DNA from 4 places in the Azospirillum mesophilum genome. Region 1 is predicted to be linked to each of the others. Evidence: riboswitches for the same ligand, from Rfam matches in the RefSeq annotation. Region 1 holds a riboswitch; each other region holds the start of a gene.
What was found. Region 1 has a riboswitch for thiamine pyrophosphate ahead of thiC (phosphomethylpyrimidine synthase ThiC). Riboswitches for the same ligand answer to the same signal wherever they lie in the genome.

Region 1 (4,589 bases):
GGACTCGCTGGGGTTGCTCTACCTCGCGGCGATCATCGGCGGCATCGGCGCCGGGGCGGTCTACGGCACCTGTGTGGGCAATGCGCTGAAGTGGTTCCCGGACCGGCGCGGTCTCGCCGCCGGCATCACGGCTGCGGGCTTCGGTGCGGGTTCCGCCCTGACCGTCGTGCCGATCGCAACGATGATTGCGGAGTCCGGCTATGAGGCGACCTTCCTCGCCTTCGGGCTCGGCCAGGGGCTGGTGGTGTTCGCGCTGGCGTGGCTGCTGGCCGAACCGCCCGCGGCCCCGGTCTTCAGCCGCGGCGTCCCGGCGGCCCCGGCGCAACGCCAGTACCGCCCGGAGGAGATGCTGAAGACGCCGGTCTTCTGGATCATGTACCTGATGTTCGTGATGGTGGCCGGCGGCGGCCTGATGGCGACGGCGCAGCTCGGCCCCATCGCGGAGGACTTCGGCCTGTCGCACACGCCGGTCAGCCTGATGGGCCTGACCCTGCCGGCGCTGACCTTCGCCCTGTCCATCGACCGCGTTCTGAACGGCCTGACCCGCCCCTTTTTCGGCTGGGTGTCCGACCGCATCGGGCGCGAGAACACCATGTTCGTCGCTTTCGCCCTGGAAGCGGCGGGCATCATCGCGCTCAGCCAGTACGGCCGCGATCCGGTGGCCTTCGTGATCCTGACGGGGCTGGTCTTCTTCGCCTGGGGCGAGATCTACAGCCTGTTCCCGGCCTGCTGCGCCGACACCTTCGGCTCGAAACACGCCGCCACGAACGCCGGTCTTCTCTACACGGCCAAAGGCACGGCGGCGCTGCTGGTCCCCGTCGCCAACGTCATCGTCCACGCGACGGGAAGCTGGCAGGCGGTGTTCTTCCTGGCGGCGGTGGTCAACGCGCTCGCCGCCTTCCTGGCGCTGTTCGTGCTGCGGCCCATGCGGGCGCGCTATGCGGAGAAAGCCCGAAGGGCGGAGCCCGTGGCGGCTCTTTCCGCCGAGTGAGAGAGAGCCCTCTCCCGGTGGGGAGAGGGCTTCCCGTTTCAGTCCGCCGCCTGCCCGTCCGGCAGGTAGATTTCGCTCCCGCCCTTGCGGAAGCTTTCGGACATCTGCGCCATGCCGGAGTTGGCGTAGTCCCGCACCTCCTGCGTGATCTTCATCGAGCAGAATTTCGGCCCGCACATCGAGCAGAAATGGGCGACCTTCGCGCCGTCGGCCGGCAGGGTCTGGTCGTGGAAGCGCTCCGCCGTCTCGGGGTCGAGCGACAGGTGGAACTGGTCGCGCCAGCGGAACTCGAACCGCGCCCGCGACAAGGCGTCGTCGCGTTCCTGGGCTCCCGGATGGCCCTTGGCGAGGTCGGCGGCGTGGGCGGCGATCTTGTAGGTCACCACGCCCACCTTCACGTCGTCGCGGTCCGGCAGGCCCAGATGCTCCTTCGGGGTGACGTAGCAGAGCATCGCCGTGCCGAACCAGCCGATCATCGCGGCACCAATGGCGCTGGTGATGTGGTCGTAGCCCGGCGCGATGTCGGTGGTCAGCGGCCCAAGCGTGTAGAAGGGCGCTTCCGCGCACAGCGCCAGCTGCTTGTCCACGTTGGCCTTGATCTTGTGCATGGGCACATGGCCGGGGCCTTCGATCATCACCTGCACATCGTGCTTCCAGGCGATCTTGGTCAGTTCGCCCAGCGTCTCCAGCTCCGCGAACTGCGCGGCATCGTTGGCATCGGCGATGGAGCCGGGGCGCAGCCCGTCGCCCAGCGAGAAGGCGACGTCGTACGCCTTCATGATCTCGCAGATCTCCTCGAACCGCTCGTAGAGGAAGCTCTCGCGGTGGTGGGCGAGGCACCATTTCGCCATGATGGAGCCGCCGCGCGACACGATGCCTGTGGTGCGCTTCGCGGTCAGCGGGATGTGCGCCAAGCGGATGCCGGCGTGGATCGTGAAGTAGTCGACGCCCTGCTCCGCCTGTTCGATCAGCGTGTCGCGGAAGATCTCCCAGGTCAGGTCCTCGGCCTTGCCGTTGACCTTCTCCAGCGCCTGGTAGATCGGCACGGTCCCGATGGGCACGGGGCTGTTGCGCAGGATCCATTCACGGGTCGTGTGGATGTTGCGGCCGGTGGACAGGTCCATGACGGTGTCCGCACCCCAGCGGATGGACCAGACCATCTTGTCCACCTCCTCCCCCACCGAGGACGCGACGGCGGAGTTGCCGATGTTCGCGTTGATCTTGGTGAGGAAGTTGCGGCCGATGATCATCGGCTCCGCTTCCGGGTGGTTGATGTTGGCCGGGATGATGGCTCGCCCGCGCGCCACCTCGTCGCGCACGAACTCCGGGGTCACATGATCGGGGATGGACGCGCCGAAGCTCTCGCCGTCGCGGGCAGCGGCTTCCGCGAGGCGCTGGCGGCCCAGGTTCTCGCGCACGGCGATGTATTCCATCTCCGGCGTGACGATGCCGGCGCGGGCGTAGGCCATCTGCGTGACCGTTTTGCCCGGCTTGGCGCGCAGCGGCCGGCGGCCGGCGCGGTCGAACACCGGGACGGCGCGCGCCTCGCCCACGCGCAGCCCGTCGTCCTCCGGACGGATCGCGCGGCCGTCATAGGCCTCCACATCGCCGCGCGCCTCAATCCAGGCGCGACGCAGCTCCGGCAGGCCGCGGCGGATGTCGATGGCGACCGCCGGGTCGCTGTAGGGACCGGAGGTGTCGTAGACGCGCACCGGCGCCTCGCCGCCGCCCACGTCGATCTCGCGCATGGCGACGCGCAGGTCGGGCGTCCGCTCGCCGGGGAGATGGACCTTGCGCGACGACGGCAGCGGGCCGGTCGTGACGGTGAAATTGTCGAGGGAAAGAGTGTCGGGCATCTTGGATCTCCATCGCATTCCGATCGTGGAGATCCGGGTGTGACGGAGCGGCAGAACGGACCCGTCCATCCGCCTTTTTCGGGCGTGTGATTCCGACGGTCCGCTTGTTCCTGTCCCTACGCCGGTACGACCCGGATCAGGTTCAAAGGGTTCGCGCTCTACGGCGTCATCTCAGCCCCGTATCGGGGGCTCCCCTTGGAACATCGCCATGCTTACGGTCGGCGCAGGGCGCTGTCAACGACAGTTTGAATGTGGGTATGTTCGGCCCGCAAACCAAAAAAATTGGCCGTGCTGTCGCCAGCACGGCCAGTATCCGAGAGGTTCGCAAAAAATGCGAAGCAACAACCCGCCCGTTACAGAGGGTGAAGCACCCTTTGCATCTCCAATATTGCCCAAACATATCCGGGAACGCAAAGCATCAACGGTGGTTTTCCACGCTGCGGAAAAGCAAACATTGAAGTAAAAAAAGACCGCGCCGTTGCCGACGCGGTCAGTTCATTTTCTGGGAGCACTACGTGAACTGACAATCAAAGCGTTCGCCGCTCAAACCGGCACGCGACCTCCAATCTCCGCGGTGACCGCGGCGGCTGTGCGTTTCACCATTTCGCCGAAGGCCGTCACGCGGGCGTTGTCGATGCGGCGAGACGTGCTCGACAGCGACAGGGCTCCGATGACGTGGGCGTTCTCGTCGTAGATGGGGGCGGCGACACAGTGCATGCCGTTCACCCGCTCCTCCTGATCGACGGCGTAGCCGCGATTGCGCGTCAGCGTCAGTTCACGGTGCAGTTCCGGCAGGGAGGACACGGTGGTGCGGGTGAACTGGCGCATGCCGCGCTGGTTCAGGATCGTCTGGATGCGGGCGTCCGGCATGCCCGCCAGCAGCGCCTTGCCGACGGCGGAGCAGTGCAGCAGCGTGCGTTCCGTGACCGGCAGCGCCGCCTGGGCGACGCGGGCGCCGCCGATGCGGTGCAGGTAGATGGCCTCCCCGTTCTCCTCCACCGCGAGGTTCACGACCTCGCTGGTTTCCTCCATCAGCCGGCGCATGCGCGGCCGGGCGACGTCGAGGAGGCTGCGCGTCTTCAGGAAGCCGGAGCCGGTCATATAGGCCTGCACCCCCACGGCCCAGCCGCGCTTGCCCTGGTCGAAGCGGACGTAGCGCTCCTCCTGCAGGGTGGTCAGCAGCCGGTGCGTGGTGGAGGGCGACAGATCCGCCGCTTCCGCCACGGCGGTGAGGCTCATCGGGCCGTCCGACTGGCCGAGAATGGTCAGGATGTTCAGGGCGCGCGACAGCGATTGGACGAGGTTTCCCTTCGCCGCGCGATCGGCCGTCTCCGGGCCGCTGGCCTGCGCTTGCGTCTTCATGGTCCCATCCCTCTCGATGCTTCGGCACTTTTGGCGTGCCGCATTGTTCTGGGTGGTTTTGCCCCCACCCTTCCCACGGCTTTGCCGTGGGCCCCTTCCCTCCCCCGCTTCGCAGGAGAGGGAGATCTAGTCCCCTCCACCGCGTGAGCGGGGGAGGGTTAGGGAGGGGGCAAACCGCCCTTACGCCGCCGGCTCGATCCTCGCCGCGGAGAACTTGAACTCCGGGATCTTCCCGTAGGGATCGAGCTTCGGGTTGGTCAGCACGTTGGCCGCCGCCTCGGCGTAGCAGAAGGGCACGAACACCAGACCCGACGGGACGCCGTAGTCGGACCGCGCCTTCAGCTCGATGGCGCCGCGCCGGGTGGTGACCTTCACCATGG
Region 2 (4,589 bases), on a different contig from region 1:
GACCGGGCAGGGCGACCAGTTCCAGCAGCTCCTCCGCCTTGCGCCGGTCCTGCGGCTGGGGCTTGCGCTTCAGCGACAGGGGCAGGAGCACGTTGTCGAGCACCGGAAGCCAGTCCAGCAGCGTCGGCGTCTGGAAGACGAAGCCCACCTCCGGGCTCGGCTCCCGCACGGCACCGCCCCGGATGCGGATTTCGCCCGCCGTGGGGTGCAGCAGCCCGGCGGCGAGCTTCAGCAGGGTGGTCTTGCCGCAGCCGCTGCGCCCGACCAGACAGTGGAATTCCCCCTCCGGGATGGTCCAGTCGATGCCGTCGACGATGGGAACCCCGCTCTGGACGGCGTAGCTGGCCCGGCTGATGGACACGAAGCTCATGCGCCGCCCCCTCAATCGACGTAGCGGGCGAAGGCGTCGGCCGCCTGCTCCGCCGACTGTTCGATCTCCGTCATGGTGACGAGGTCGAGCAGGTTGAAGCGCCCGTCGTGGTGCCAGCCCGCCTCCGGCGCAGTCATCCGGCCGAGCGCGCAGATCCGCGTCACCCCGACCGCGCCCAGCGCCCCGGCCAGCCGAAACAGCTCCTCCGGCGCCGCCGCGATCCCCACGGTCTGGAGGAAGGCGCGGTGCGGCGCGAGGCCGGGAACCGCGTCCTCCAGCCGGTCCACGGCGACGACCTTGACGGTGCGGTTCAGGCCGCAGGGCGACAGCCCCTCCGCCGCGTCGGCGTAGGCCACGCTCCAGGCGTCGGTGGGGTCGCCGAGCAGGTCCCGCGTCGGCTCGGCGAAGGTCTTCAGCTCCTCCGCGTTGCGCCACGCCGCGACGCTGCCCGCCTCCTCCATGGAGAGGGCGCGGCGGGGGAACTTCGCCTCGTGGGCGGTCAGCTCGTGGGCGAGGTAGCCCGCGAAGTCGCGCGGCGACACCCGCCCGCCGCGCTCCACGAAGAACAGCTGCGGCGAATAGCATCCCTGCTGGTCGTAGCGCACCACATCGTAGGCCGCGCGGTTCGCCACCGACCACGCCTTGCCCGCGTCCAGCGCCGAGCGCGCGACCATGCCGAAGCTGATCTTGTGCCCAAAGGGCAGGAAGCGCGTGGTGATCGGCACCCGGCCGCGGATCGCCTCCAGCACGTCGTTGCCGCCGTAGGCGACGGCCGTGTCCGCCTGGGCCAGCCACGCCCGCTCCTGCACCTCGTCGCCGCCCTTCCACCAGACGATGGCCATGCAGTCGGCGAGTTGCGGGTCGATCTCCGCCAGGATCCGCGCGAACCAGCCCGCGAACAGCGGCTCGGCGCTCGGCAGCTTGCCGATCGTGCCGGCCTTGACCAGCAGGCCGGAGATCAGGCTGCACAGCGGCAGGCCCGGCACGTTGCCGGCCCAGACGTGCAGCAGCAGGTCCGGCCCGTGGGCCTTGGCGAAGCCGCCCTTGGGCATGGGCTGGAAATCGTCGAGGATCTGCGGGTTGGCGAAGTCCTCCGCCAGGAACTTGCGCAGTTCCGGCAGGCGGAAGGTCTTCAGATAGCCGGTGAGGCCCAGCCGGACCATCTCCGCATCATAGCCGGTGACCAGCGGCAGCAGCCGTTCCGCCTTCCGCCGCCAGGGATCGTCGCGGTCGAGCAGGCGGGCGACGGCGCGGTCGATGGTCGCGGCGATTTCGGCGACGGTCCGGGTCTTGAGATGGCGGCGGGCGGCCTCCCGCACCCGGTCGGCGACCTCGGCGACCTGCGCGTCGGTCAGGACGGGGACGGCCACCTCGACCGCGTCGTCCCCGCGCCGGAAGGTCAGCGTCCGCCAGTCCACCCGGTCGGTGGGCAAGCCCGGCAGATATCCGGCGACCTCCCTCATCATCGGCTTACACCCGCGCGGCTTTCAGGAACTCCTCGACCGCCATCGAGCATCCCTTGGCGTCGGCCCCGTCGGCCCGGCCGAGCAGGCGGAAGCCGCCGTCCACCTCGATCCCCGCATCCTCCGTCAGGATGGCCGAGGCGCAGTTGAAATGCGCCAGATCGTGGTGGACGAGGACACCGACGGTCCCGCGCGGCACCTCCGCCCCCGTCAGCGGGTTCACCACGCGGCTGCGGATCCAGTGCGGCCCCGACTTCACGGATGGGCACACCTCGTTGCCCCAATCGTAGAACTGGGTGCTCAGCTCCGTCATGCCGTACATGTTGATGCAGGCGCGGCGCGGCACCCCGAAGGTGGTGGAGAGCTGGTCGTAGAAGGCGTCCGCCTCCATCTCCCGCGACTGGCCCTTGAAGCCGCCGGTGTCCAGGATGCGGCTGCCTTCCGGAAGGCGGAAGGTCCGGCCCTCGGCGCGCAGGGCGTCCATCAGATGCACGAAGCTGTAGCTGGCGCCAAGCAGGGCGTAGGGCTCGCCGGTGGCCTCGGCCCGCGTCAGGTCGGCGGTCACGGCGGCGACGTCCAGCCCGTCGTCGCCGATCAGGTAACGGCTGCCCTCCGTCCCGAATTCGCGCAGCGCCAGCGCCAGATAATGCGCCAGGGAGGAGTTCGGCATCGCCTCCTCGGTCGGAAACAGGATGCCCATGCGCATCCGCTCCCGCCCCTGCATGAAGCGGTGGCGAAAGTTCACGATCATCGACCGGTCGTAGACGGCCAGCGTCGGATGGTGGCTCTTCCCCCGCACGCCGCGCGTCGTGCCGCTGGTCATGAAGACCCGCTCGCACTCCTCGGGCGGACGGCAAGTCAGGGCGAGATCCTTGAAGGCGCTGATCGGCACGGCCGGGATCTCGCGCCAGCTCCGAACCGTGCGGACGGTCTTGCCGCGCTGCGTGGCGAAGCGCCGGTAGGGCAGGTTGTGTTCGAACTGGTGGGCGAAGACAGCCAGCGCGAGGCGGTTGAAATCATCCTCGCTCGCGCCGTCGGCGGCGATGAAAGCCAGAAGATCGTCGACGATTTTGGCTTCACTGTTGAGGGCTTCGGTCACGTCCAGGCACACCCTGTCAAAGCGCGCGGAATATCAAAGCGCACGGAATCCGGCGGTCGGATCACAGGTGTCAGGACGGAAAAAGGGGCGCAGCACAGCCCGATGTCCCACATCCCTACGCCGGCATGACCCGGATCAGGTTCGTTGGGTCACCGCGTTACCCGGACGGATCCGGACCGGCGGAGTCTCAGCCTCCTAACGAGGCACCCCAGGGAACGGGGGTCAGCGTAGGGGACCGGCTCACGCCCTGTCAAGAATACGCGGAGATGCACGGGCCGGCGTGGAGGGGCGGGAGAGGGCTGAACGCCTCCTCCGGGTCACCGCCGCAAGGCGATGACCTCGCAGGACTGCCGAAGGGCGGGAGTGGACCGGGCGCGCCGGATCCGGGCCGTGGGGAAGGCGACGACGACCGCGCTGGCGACGGCGCCGCCGGCGGGTTCGACCGCGCCGTCCGGGGCGTCGGCGGCGCGCCCCACAGACCAATTAGAGATGCTGCTCGCTCCGCAGTGGTACGCGGCCGTCCAAGAGAGCAGACACCACATCGTCGAGTACGTGCTAAAAGTCCAAGCAAACATGGCCGACCTTGGAACCCGTTTTCCGAGGAGCGAAAGCCGTGCGCCGTCTGGGCGCGCGACGCCGAAGCACCTCTGCATAACGGCCGGGCCGTCCCGCCGTTCCGGGGTCCGCGCCGTCCTGCACGGATGCGGTATTTCGAACGGAAAAACCCAAACGCGGCAGGAAGCGAAGGGAGAACGTCGATGAAGGCCACCCAGACGGCGCCGGACCTGGACAGCCTTTTGAAAAGCTGGATGTCCTTCCCGCTGTTCCCCTTCCAGCAGACTCCCCTTCAGCAGGCCCCCTTCCAGCAGGCCATGCTGGACCAGTCCCGGCTCTGGCTGACATCGCAGATGCAGGCGCTCGCCGCGATGGAGCGCTTCAACGAGGGCTGGATGCGGCGCCGTCGCGCGGACCTGGAGGGCGCGCTGGCGGTGGTCGAGCGGATGTCCGCCGCCGGCGATCCAGGCGCCCAGGGCGCGGCGCTCAACGAATGGCTCTCCGGATGCAGCCAGCGCGTCGCAGAGGACCTGCAGAGCATGTCCGACTGCCTGTCGGCGGTGGCCCGGAATGTGAACACCACCGCGACGGACACGGCGGAACGGGCGCGCCCAGGATCGCGCGGCCCGGAGGTTCCCCGGCGCGCGATGGGCTGACCCGCCGCCCGGCCAGCCAGGGTTACCCCAGCCAGGATCAACGCAGACGCCGCAGGGCATCGTTCATGCGCTCGGCCAGCCCATCCACCTGCGGTTCCAGGAACATGGTCAGGTGCGTGCCGGGCGTGGCGACCACCGGCAGCGGGCCGGGGACGTAGGGCGACCAGCCCAGGTCCGGCCCGGCAGCCCGGTCGTCGCGCGACAGCTCCGCGTCCTCGTCCGCCGCCCGGAATAGCACCACGCCGGCCGGCCGGTCGAGCGGGTCCGGGCGGTAGCGGGACGCCGCGACGACGTTGGCCTTGTAGATGTCGATGAAGCGGGCGAAATGCGCCTTGTCCAGCGCCGCGGGCAGCAGGCGGGCGGCGATGATGCGGTCGATCAGGTGCGCGGTCTGCGCGTCCGGATCCAGCGCGTCGAAGCCGTCACCCAGGTCGATGCGCGTGCGG
Region 3 (4,589 bases), on a different contig from region 1:
CGACGGCCTGTTCGGCGACGGATTCGGTGATGGAGGCGATGTCGTCGGTCACCGCCGTGACGCGGCCCGCGACCGCCTCGATGGCGGTGACGGTCTGGTTGATGGAGGCCTGCATCGCCTCGATCTGGGTGCGGATGTCGCCGGTGGCGTTGCTGGTCTGGTCGGCGAGCGTCTTCACCTCGTTCGCGACGACCGCGAAACCCTTTCCGGCGTCGCCGGCCCGCGCCGCCTCGATGGAGGCGTTCAGCGCCAGAAGGCGGGTTTCCTTGGAGATGCGTTCGATCAGCGTGACGACGCTGCCGATACGCTCCGACGCGGCGGCCAGGGTGTGGGCGTAGGCTTGCGCCTCCTGCGAGCGGTCGGAGGCCCCGCGGGAGCTTTCGGTCGCGTGCTCCACCTTGGCGGTGATGTCCGCGAAGGATTCCGACAGTCCGCGCGCGGCCAGGGCGATCAGGCGGGCGTTCATGTTGGTCTGTTCGGACGCCTCGGTGACGTGCTCGCCCTCCGTCGCCACCTTGTTGGCCGCACCCAGCACCTCGTCGGCGGCGCCCTCCATGCTGGCGGCGTTGTGACGGACGAGATCCACGGCCTCGCTCAGCTCGCGCTCGAAGCCCTCCGCGAACTCCTCCATTTCCGCCGTCATGTCGGAGCTGGTGGCGGCGTGGTGGTAGACGGACAGCGCCAGCTCCGCCTCCATCAGCACGCCGCGGATCAGCACGCCGACCTCCGCCGCCGCGCGGTTGCGGTCGAAACGGTGCGCGCGGATCACATGGGCGGCCATGCGCTCCAGCAGCATGGAGTAGCCGGCCATGTAGAATTTCGGATCCAGCCCGACCTTCTGGTGCGTGCGGCCCAGCCTGCGGACGCGCTCCAGATAGGCGGAATCGAAGTTGGCGGCGAAGAAGGCGTCCCACTGCGCGCGGTGAAGGCGCTGGATGGCGGCAATGCGCTCGGGATCGGACAGCAGGGCCGCGGTGCCCGGCTGGCCGGCCATGAATTGGTAAAAGGAGGTAATCGACGCGTCGAGGACGGGGCCGAGCGCCGGTCCCAGGCTACGCAGCATCTCTTCCGTGCGCGCGTCGATCCGCCAAAGTTCGCGGTCCAGCTCCGTCGCCTCGGACTGCGGAGTTGGCGCAGCGGCTGCGGTGGGATGCATCAGGCGTCCTCTTTGGCGACGAAGCGGTTGTTCTGTCTCGTCCAATTGGTAAACCAAAGTTCAGCGATTTGCATCCCGGACGTTGGTGAAAACTTTCACGACCTATGCGGGCGACCAATTGCCGCAGGATGGATTGTTGCCTTTCCGCGCCTGGGCCGCGCGTTGCGGTTTCTTGAGTTGGCGTTTCTTGACAGGGGCAGGGCGGGGCGACACTGTGCGGGCCTACGGCTGGGGTGCCCGCTGCGACGCGGGCTGAGACAACACCCATCGAACCTGATCTGGGTCATGCCAGCGAAGGGAGCCGACCGTTCGAGGCACCGCCCCCAAAGGCTCCCGCCCTCGCACGGCTCCCCGCCGGCCAGGAGGAGACACATCCATGCGGCGGCTGCTTCCAATCATTCTGGGTCTGGCGATCACGGCGACGGGAACCGTTCGGGCGGAGACCGCGTCGGTGCCGGTTCTGGTGCCGCTGACCGGGTTCCTGTCGCTGGAAGGGACCAGCCAGCGCAACGGGGCGGTGCTGGCGCTGAAGCAGGCGCCGGCCGGTGTGACCGTCCAGTCGGAGGTGATCGACACCGGAACCTCGCCGGAGGCCGCCGTCACGGCGCTGGAGCGGGCGGCCGGCGGCCCGGTCACGGCGGTGGTGGCGAGCATGCTCGGCACGCAGATGCTGGCGATGCTGCCGCTGGCCGCCGACTACAAGCTGCCGCTGATCACCGTCTCCGGCACGGCCAGCATCACCGAGCAGGGCAACCCCTGGGTCTTCCGATTCTTCCCCGGCGACGCCGTGACCAAGGCGGCGCACGCCCGCTATGTGGTGGAGGAACTGGGCCGCAAGCGCCCGGCGCTGATCTACCAGACCACCGCCTACGGGCAGAGCGGCAAGGCGCACCTGATCGAGGCGTTCAAGGCCCTCGGCGTCGCGCCGGTGTTCGAGGAGGGGGTGGACCCTGCCGCCAAGGATCTGCTGCCGGTGCTGACCAAGGCGCTGGCCGCCAAGCCGGACGTGCTGGTCCTGCACCTGCATTCCGGCCCGACCGCGCTGTTCATCCGTCAGGCCGCCGCGAACGGCGTGGACATTCCCATCGTCGCCGGCTCCGCCATGCACCAGCCGAGCACCGCGGCCCTGCTGGAGCCCGCCGAACTGAAGGGCGTGTGCGCGGAGACCGCCGCCTCGCCCATCTCCGGCGGGAGCCCGGAGGTGGAGACCTTCACCGCCGCCTACCGCAGCGCCTTCAACGCGGAGCCCGACGCCTTCGCGCTCGGCCAGTATGACGGCACCCGCATGGTGCTGGAGGCCGTCAAGGCCGGCGCCCGGACGACGGAGGAGGTGCGCAAGGCGCTGTCGGAGGGGACTTACCGGGGGCTGGCGATGACCTACCGGTCGGACGGCAAGGGCAACATGGCCCATTCGGCGGTGATCGTCTGCTACGACGGCGCCTCGCGCGTGCCGGCGATCGTCAAGCGGTACGACAACGTGACGGGTGTGGTGAAGTGAGGCCGAGGGGAGGCTTTTGCCCCCTCCCTAACCCTCCCCCGCGTCGCGGTGGAGGGAATTTGAGCGCGTGCCCAGGCTCCTTCTCCCGCGTGAGCGGGGGAGGGTCGGGGAGGGGGCAAAGGCCTTGATCACCCTGCAACTCCTCGTCAACGGGATTGCCCTCGGCGCCGCCTACGCGCTGGTCGCGTTGGGCTTCGTGCTGGTGCTGAACGCCACGTCGGCGGTGAACTTCGCGCAGGGGGACCTTGTGATGGCAGGTGGGATGCTGGCGGTCGCGCTGGCGCCTTACCTGCCCGTGCCGGGGATCGCGCTTCTGCCGGTGGTGCTCCTTCTTATGGCGGCGCTGGGGCTTGTGCTGGCGTTCGCGGCCTATCTGCCCTTGCGGGGGCGGCCGCCGGTGACGGTCTTCATCAGCACCATCGCCGCCGGGATTATTTTGCAGAACGGGGCGTCGGTGCTGTTCGGACCGGAGCCGCGCGCGGCGGCGCCGCTGTTCTCCGGTGGGACGGTCCAAATCGGCGGGCTGGTGGTGGCGGAGCAGTCGCTGGCCATTATCGCCGTGGCGGCGCTGCTGATCGGGGCGCAGCAGTGGGTGTTCGGGCGGACTCAACTCGGCCGCCGGCTGCGCGCCACGGCGCAGGACCCGGAGATGGCGCGCGCTTGCGGCGTCCCGGTGACCGCGATGGTCCTGGTGACCTTCGCGCTGGGCACGGCCTACGCCGGGGCGGCGGGGCTGCTGCTCGCCAACCGCTATTTCGTCACGCCGACGGCGGGCGGCGACCTGATCCTGAAGGCCTACATCGCCGTGACCATCGGCGGCTGGGGATCGGTGCCGGGCGCCGTGGTCGGCGCGCTGCTGATCGCGCTGTTCGAGGTGGGGGTGTCGTCGGTGCTGTCCTACCCGGTGGCGCTGGGGATGCTCTACGCGACGCTGCTGGTGATCCTGGTCGCCCGCCCGCAGGGGCTGTTCGGGGAGGCGGCGCGACGTCGTGCGTGAGGTGCGGAAACTGTCGGCGCTTGCCCCCTCCCTAACCCTCCCCCGCTTCGCAGGGGAAGGGATTTTGGTGCTGGGGGTGGTGGCTTACGCGGTCCTGTACGCCTCGCCCTATGGGCTGCGGGTGCTGACGGTGGCGGGGGTCTATGCGCTGGCGGCCATCGGGTTCCAGCTGGTGTTCGGGCTGGGGGGAGCGCTGTCGCTGGCTCATGGGGCGTTCTTCGGGCTGGGGGCTTACGCCACGGGCATCCTGGGCAGCCAGTGGGGGTGGGGCTTCGCGGCGACGTTTCCGGTGTCGCTGCTGGTGCCGCTGCTGCTGGCGCTGCTGGTCGGGCTGCCTGTGCTGCGGCTGGAGTCCCATTACTTCGCGCTGGCGACGCTGGGTGTCGGGCAGGTCGTGCATCTGCTGGCGGTCAACAGCCCCGGCCTGACGGGCGGTGCCAACGGGCTGCCGGGCGTGCCGGGCATTGTGCTGTTCGGCTGGGCGGTGCCGCGCGGGCTTCCGCTGGCGGCGGTGGTCTGGGGCTGTGTGACGCTGGGCGGCTGGCTGGCCTGGAGTCTGGCGCGCGGGCGCTGGGGGCGGGCACTGACGCTGGTGCGCGACGACCCGCTGGCGGCGGGAACGCTGGGGCTCGACGTCGGGCGGCTGCGGCTGGGGGCCTTCGCGCTCAGCGCGGTCTATGCCGGGGCGGCCGGGGCACTGGCGGTGCACACGCAGCGGGTGGTCTCGCCGGAGGTGCTGGAGTTCCCCGTCATGGTGTCCATCCTGACCATCGCCGTGGTCGGCGGGCGGGGGCGGGTGGCCGGGGCGATCCTCGGCGCGGTGCTGCTGATCCATCTGCCGGAGTGGTTCCGCTTCCTGGAGCGCAGCTACCTGATCGTCTACGGCGTGGCGCTGCTGACAACCGTCGTGCTGGCCCCCCACGGGCTGACCGGCCTGC
Region 4 (4,589 bases), on a different contig from region 1:
CATCGTTCAGTTCCGGCCGGTCCTTGATGAAGGCGGCGTGGGCCTCCTCCGGGTGGTTCAGGATGTAGAGGGTGGCGCGCTCGACCGCCGCCAGGAAGCGCGCGATGCGGGCGTCACCGGCGACCTTGTCCTTGTGCGCGACGACGATCAGTTCGTCGTAGGCCGGTACGCCTTCTTCTTCCGGATAGAAGGCTTGGCCGGGGTGCTTCTCGATGGCCATCTGGTTCAGTTCGAAGTTCCGGAAGGCGCCGATCACCGCGTCCACCTGACCGGCCAGCAGCGCCGGCGACAGGGAAAAGTTGACGTTGACCAGCTCCACGTCCTTCAGCGTCAGCCCGTTCTTCTCCAGCATGGCGCCCAGCAGCGCGTCCTCGAACCCGCCGACCGAGAAGCCGACCTTGCGGCCCTTCAGGTCCTTGATCGCCTTCACCGGGCCGTCCTTCAGGACGACGACCGAGTTCAGCGGGGTGGAGACCAGCGTGCCGACGCGCACCAGCGGCAGCCCTTCGCCGACCTGGATCTGCAACTGCGGCTGGTAGGAGATGGCGAGGTCGGCCTGCCCGGCGGCGACCAGCTTCGGCGGGTCGTTGGGGTCGGCGGGGGCGGTCAGCGTGACGTCCAGGCCGGCGTCCTTGAAGAAGCCCTTCTCCTGCGCCACGACCAGCGGCGCGTGGTCAGGGTTCACGAACCAGTCGAGCAGGACGCTCAGCTTGTCCTGCGCCGTGGCCGGAAGGGCTGTCAGAAGGCCGGCGGCGAGCGCCGCCGCCGCGAAAGTCCGTTTCATGGTGTCGGTCCTATTCCTCAGCAGGGTGCGTGTCGGGTTGCCAGGGCAGAGCCCGGCGGATCAGCGCGTCCACGGCGGCGTACAACGCCACGGCGATGACGCCCAGCACCGCCAGCGCCGCGAACAGCAGGTCGATCTGCATGCGGGCGTTGGCGTGCAGCATCAGGTATCCAAGGCCGGAGGAGGAGCCGACCCACTCCCCGATCACCGCGCCGATCGGCGCCACGGCCGCCGCGACCCGCAGGCCGGATCCGAAGGCGGGCAGGGCCGCCGGCAACCGGACGTGCCACAGCACCGACCAGCGCGAGGCGCCCATGGTCTGGGCCAAGTCCAGCCAGCCCGGCTCCGTCCGGCGCAGACCGTCGAACAGGGTCGTGGTGACGGGAAAGAAGATGACCAGCACCGCCATGGCGACCTTCGACGCCATGCCGTAGCCGAGCCACAGCACGAGCAGCGGCGCCAGCGCGAAGACCGGGATCGCCTGGCTGACGACCAGCAGCGGCATCAGCCAGCGCCGCGCGGTCTGGACGCTCGCCAGGATGAAGGCGCTGACGGCGCCGAGCAGCACGCCGAGCACGAGCCCCAGCAGGATCTCGGCCAGCGTCGTCGCGCCATGCTGGACCAGCAGGGGAGCCTGCCGTTGCAGCGCGTCCGCCACGGCGAGCGGTCCGGGGAGGATGTAGCGGGGCACGCCGGTGGTGATGACAAGGGCTTGCCAAAGGCCGAGCAGCACCGCGACGGTAACGAGGGCGCGCAGGAGCCTCATCCCGCCAGCCTCCGCAGCAGTTCCGCCTGCATCGCCAGCAAGGCCGGGTCATCGACGGGGCGGGGCGGCAGGCCGGGAGGCTCCAGCGCCGGGCCGATGGTCGCCGGCCGGCCGGTCATGACGTGGATGCGGTGGCCGAGGCGGAGCGCTTCCAGCGGATCGTGCGTCACCATCAGCACCGTTCGCCCGGCCAGGGCCTTCGCTGCCAGGTCCTGCAAGCGCAGGCGTGTCAGGGCGTCGAGCGCGGAGAAGGGCTCGTCCATCACGACCAGCGGGCGGTCTTCCATCAGGGTGCGGGCGATGGCGACGCGCTGCCGTTGCCCGCCGGACAGCGTGGCGGGCCGGTCCTGTTCCCGCCCGCCGAGCCCCACCTGATCGAGCAGCGCGCGGGCGCGCTCGACCACCCCCGGCGCGCGGCGCTCGTGCCGCAGGCGGGCACCCAGCAGAACGTTGTCGAGCACCGGCAGCCAGGGAAGGAGCAGGTCCTGCTGCGCCATGTAGGCGATGCGGCCGCGCAGGGGCTGCCCGTCGCCGGCGGTGATCGCAGTCGGCGGCTCCGGGTCGGCGAGGCCGGCGACCATGCGCAGCAGCGTGGTCTTGCCGACGCCGCTCGGCCCCAGCAGGCATGTGGTGACGCCGGCCTCGACGGTGAGGGCGAGGTCCGAGAACAGCGCCGTCCCGCCATAGGTCAGCCGCGCGCCGGTGACGGTCACGGACAGGGGCGGGTGCAGCGTTTCGGGACGGACGGGTGCGTTCATGGGCTCACTGATCCCTTCGCCGGCATGATCCGGATCAGGTTCCAGGGGTCGTCCCCGTTTCGGGACCTCTCAGCCGACGATCGGCTCCCCCCAGTGATGTTTGGCGACTATGACAAGTCGGTGAGATGCGAGCAAGCGTCAGCGCCCCGCCACGTCAACATCCGGCGTTCTCCCGGATATCTCCAGAAGCAGCTTGCTGAGGATGGCGTCGGCGAAGGATTCGAAGTTGATCGCGGGCACCAGGAAGGCGCCGGGGCCGCCGATCACATGGTCGCGGTAATAACCGTCAAGGTCGATGGGCGCCGCCCCACCCCAGGGGTTCGGCCGGTCGTTCAGGATCGGCAACCCGTTGATGGTGATCCCGGCGGACACCGCCTGGTCCCGCGCCCATTCCACCGGGCGTCCCCGGTTGTTCACCCCGTCGCCGGACACGTCGATGACCCGCCGGGCGCCCTCGAATCCGTTGTCGTCGAAGAGGCGGGCGCAATAGTCGATGGCCCCGCTGATCGAGGTCCACTGCGCCGACGCGATGGGCGATTCGGCGACGGAGGACGCGAGGGCATCGACGCTCGCCGGATCGCCAACAAGGGTCCAAGGCACGACGATCCTTTGGAACGTGTCGCCGGCCCACTCCACATAGATCACCGCGATCCGGCCGAGCGGCCCGCCGTGGATCGCCGCCTGGACCTTGGGGTTGGTCAGGGCCTGGACATAGCCGTCCCGTTGCAGCCGCGCTTCTTCCGGATCGACGCTGCCGGAGACGTCCACCGCCAGCACCAGTTCCAGATCGACCGGCACCTCGGCGCGGGCCGCGGTCGCCGCCAGAATCAGCACGATCATGCCCGCCCAACGCCGGTACCCGAACATGCCGCCCCCTCCGCGCGTTTCCAAAACAAGAGAGTTCGGATCGGGACCGCGGCAAGGGGGCGTTGACGGAATGGCCTAAGCAGGATTTCCGAACTCCGCCCACATGGGCGGGCTCGGAAATCCTGCAAAACCATAGAGTCCGCAGATTTGTCCAGGCCGGGCCTGTGGCCCGATCTGGACAAATCTGCTTAGCCGCGCCACCTCTCCTGCGCATGTCCAACAACTCTTCACCACGTCCCCTGTTCATCGGCAGCGAGATCTACCGGGGCTCCAGCTACGGCCCGAAGCATCCGCTCGCCATCCCGCGCGTCTCCACCGCCATGGACCTCAGCCGCGCCATGGGCTGGCTGCCGGACGACGTCTATCTCGACAGTCCGCAGGCCACGCCGGACGAGCTGGCGCGCTTCCACACGCCCGACTACATCTCGGCCCTGCAACGGGCCGAGCAGGCGCAGCGCGTCGATGCGGAGACGGGGGAGCGCTACAACCTCGGCAAGCTGGAAAATCCGGTGTTCCCGGAGATGTATCGGCGCCCGGCGATCAGCGCGGGGGCGGCGATCCTCGGCGCACAGCTGCTGGCCGGGCGGGAATCGGGAATCGTCTACAGCCCGGCCAGCGGCACGCACCACGCCCGTCCGGGCCGGGCCAGCGGCTTCTGCTACATCAACGCGCCGGTGCTGGGCATCCTGGCTCTGCTCGACGCCGGGTTCGAGCGTGTCTACTACGTGGACCTGGACGCCCATCACGGTGACGGGGTGGAGGAGGCCTTCGCCCACGACGACCGCGTACTGACCCTGTCGGTTCACGAAGACGGGCGCTGGCCCTTCACCGGCAAGGCGGAGGACCGGGCGGGCGGCATGGCGCGCAACCTGCCGATGCCGCAGGGCTTCAACGACACCGAAATGGCCTACCTGATGGCGAACGCCATCCTGCCGCTGGGCCGGGCGTTCCGGCCGCAGGTGGTCGTGGTCCAGACCGGGGCCGACGCCCTGTCCGAGGATCCGCTGAGCCGCCTGGAGCTGTCCAACGGAGCGCTGTGGAGCGCCGTGCGCGCGCTGATGGACTTGGCCCCGCGCATGCTGGTGGTCGGTGGCGGCGGGTACAACCCGTGGTCCGTCGGGCGCTGCTGGGCCGGCGTGTGGGCGACGCTGAACGGAATCGACCCGGCCGTGCCGCCGACGGCCGAGGCGGAGCGGGTGCTGCGCGCGCTCACATGGTCCCGCGCGGCCGGGCGCAACCCGCCGGAACACTGGTTCACCACCCTGGCCGATGCGCCGAGGCCAGGACCGGTGCGTGACGCCGTGCGACGCGTTGTCGCCCTTGCCATGGAAAAAGCGCTGTTCCCGCGTTGATTCCCGGAATGTCCGGCGACATCGCGTTGACCTCCCAGCGCGAATAAGCGACCTTGAAACAC

Region 2: it holds a riboswitch for thiamine pyrophosphate, as region 1 does, so the genes downstream of both, ACSVC7_RS06800 (LuxE/PaaK family acyltransferase) here and thiC (phosphomethylpyrimidine synthase ThiC) in region 1, are expected to answer to the same signal.
Region 3: it holds a riboswitch for thiamine pyrophosphate, as region 1 does, so the genes downstream of both, ACSVC7_RS26840 (ABC transporter substrate-binding protein) here and thiC (phosphomethylpyrimidine synthase ThiC) in region 1, are expected to answer to the same signal.
Region 4: it holds a riboswitch for thiamine pyrophosphate, as region 1 does, so the genes downstream of both, ACSVC7_RS14620 (ABC transporter ATP-binding protein) here and thiC (phosphomethylpyrimidine synthase ThiC) in region 1, are expected to answer to the same signal.

What each region holds. Positions count from the first base shown of each region.
Region 1 is NZ_JBPXMQ020000022.1:86,495-91,083, forward strand. Features, by position in the region: gene oxlT (oxalate/formate MFS antiporter) at 1-991, shown strand, start outside; gene thiC (phosphomethylpyrimidine synthase ThiC) at 1,030-2,847, opposite strand; TPP riboswitch at 2,943-3,053, opposite strand; gene ACSVC7_RS20680 (IclR family transcriptional regulator) at 3,391-4,209, opposite strand; gene fdhF (formate dehydrogenase subunit alpha) at 4,390-4,589, opposite strand, start outside.
Region 2 is NZ_JBPXMQ020000004.1:183,844-188,432, forward strand. Features, by position in the region: gene ACSVC7_RS06790 (ABC transporter ATP-binding protein) at 1-370, opposite strand, end outside; gene ACSVC7_RS06795 (acyl-CoA reductase) at 382-1,836, opposite strand; gene ACSVC7_RS06800 (LuxE/PaaK family acyltransferase) at 1,841-2,932, opposite strand; TPP riboswitch at 3,027-3,153, opposite strand; gene ACSVC7_RS06805 (hypothetical protein) at 3,250-3,408, opposite strand; gene ACSVC7_RS06810 (hypothetical protein) at 3,691-4,143, shown strand; gene ACSVC7_RS06815 (non-ribosomal peptide synthetase) at 4,181-4,589, opposite strand, start outside.
Region 3 is NZ_JBPXMQ020000042.1:4,833-9,421, reverse strand. Features, by position in the region: gene ACSVC7_RS26845 (methyl-accepting chemotaxis protein) at 1-1,156, opposite strand, end outside; TPP riboswitch at 1,376-1,473, shown strand; gene ACSVC7_RS26840 (ABC transporter substrate-binding protein) at 1,533-2,654, shown strand; gene ACSVC7_RS26835 (branched-chain amino acid ABC transporter permease) at 2,779-3,651, shown strand; gene ACSVC7_RS26830 (branched-chain amino acid ABC transporter ATP-binding protein/permease) at 3,731-4,589, shown strand, end outside.
Region 4 is NZ_JBPXMQ020000013.1:97,361-101,949, reverse strand. Features, by position in the region: gene ACSVC7_RS14630 (ABC transporter substrate-binding protein) at 1-784, opposite strand, end outside; gene ACSVC7_RS14625 (ABC transporter permease) at 795-1,550, opposite strand; gene ACSVC7_RS14620 (ABC transporter ATP-binding protein) at 1,547-2,308, opposite strand; TPP riboswitch at 2,302-2,409, opposite strand; gene ACSVC7_RS14615 (DUF1194 domain-containing protein) at 2,447-3,175, opposite strand; gene ACSVC7_RS14610 (acetoin utilization protein AcuC) at 3,388-4,527, shown strand.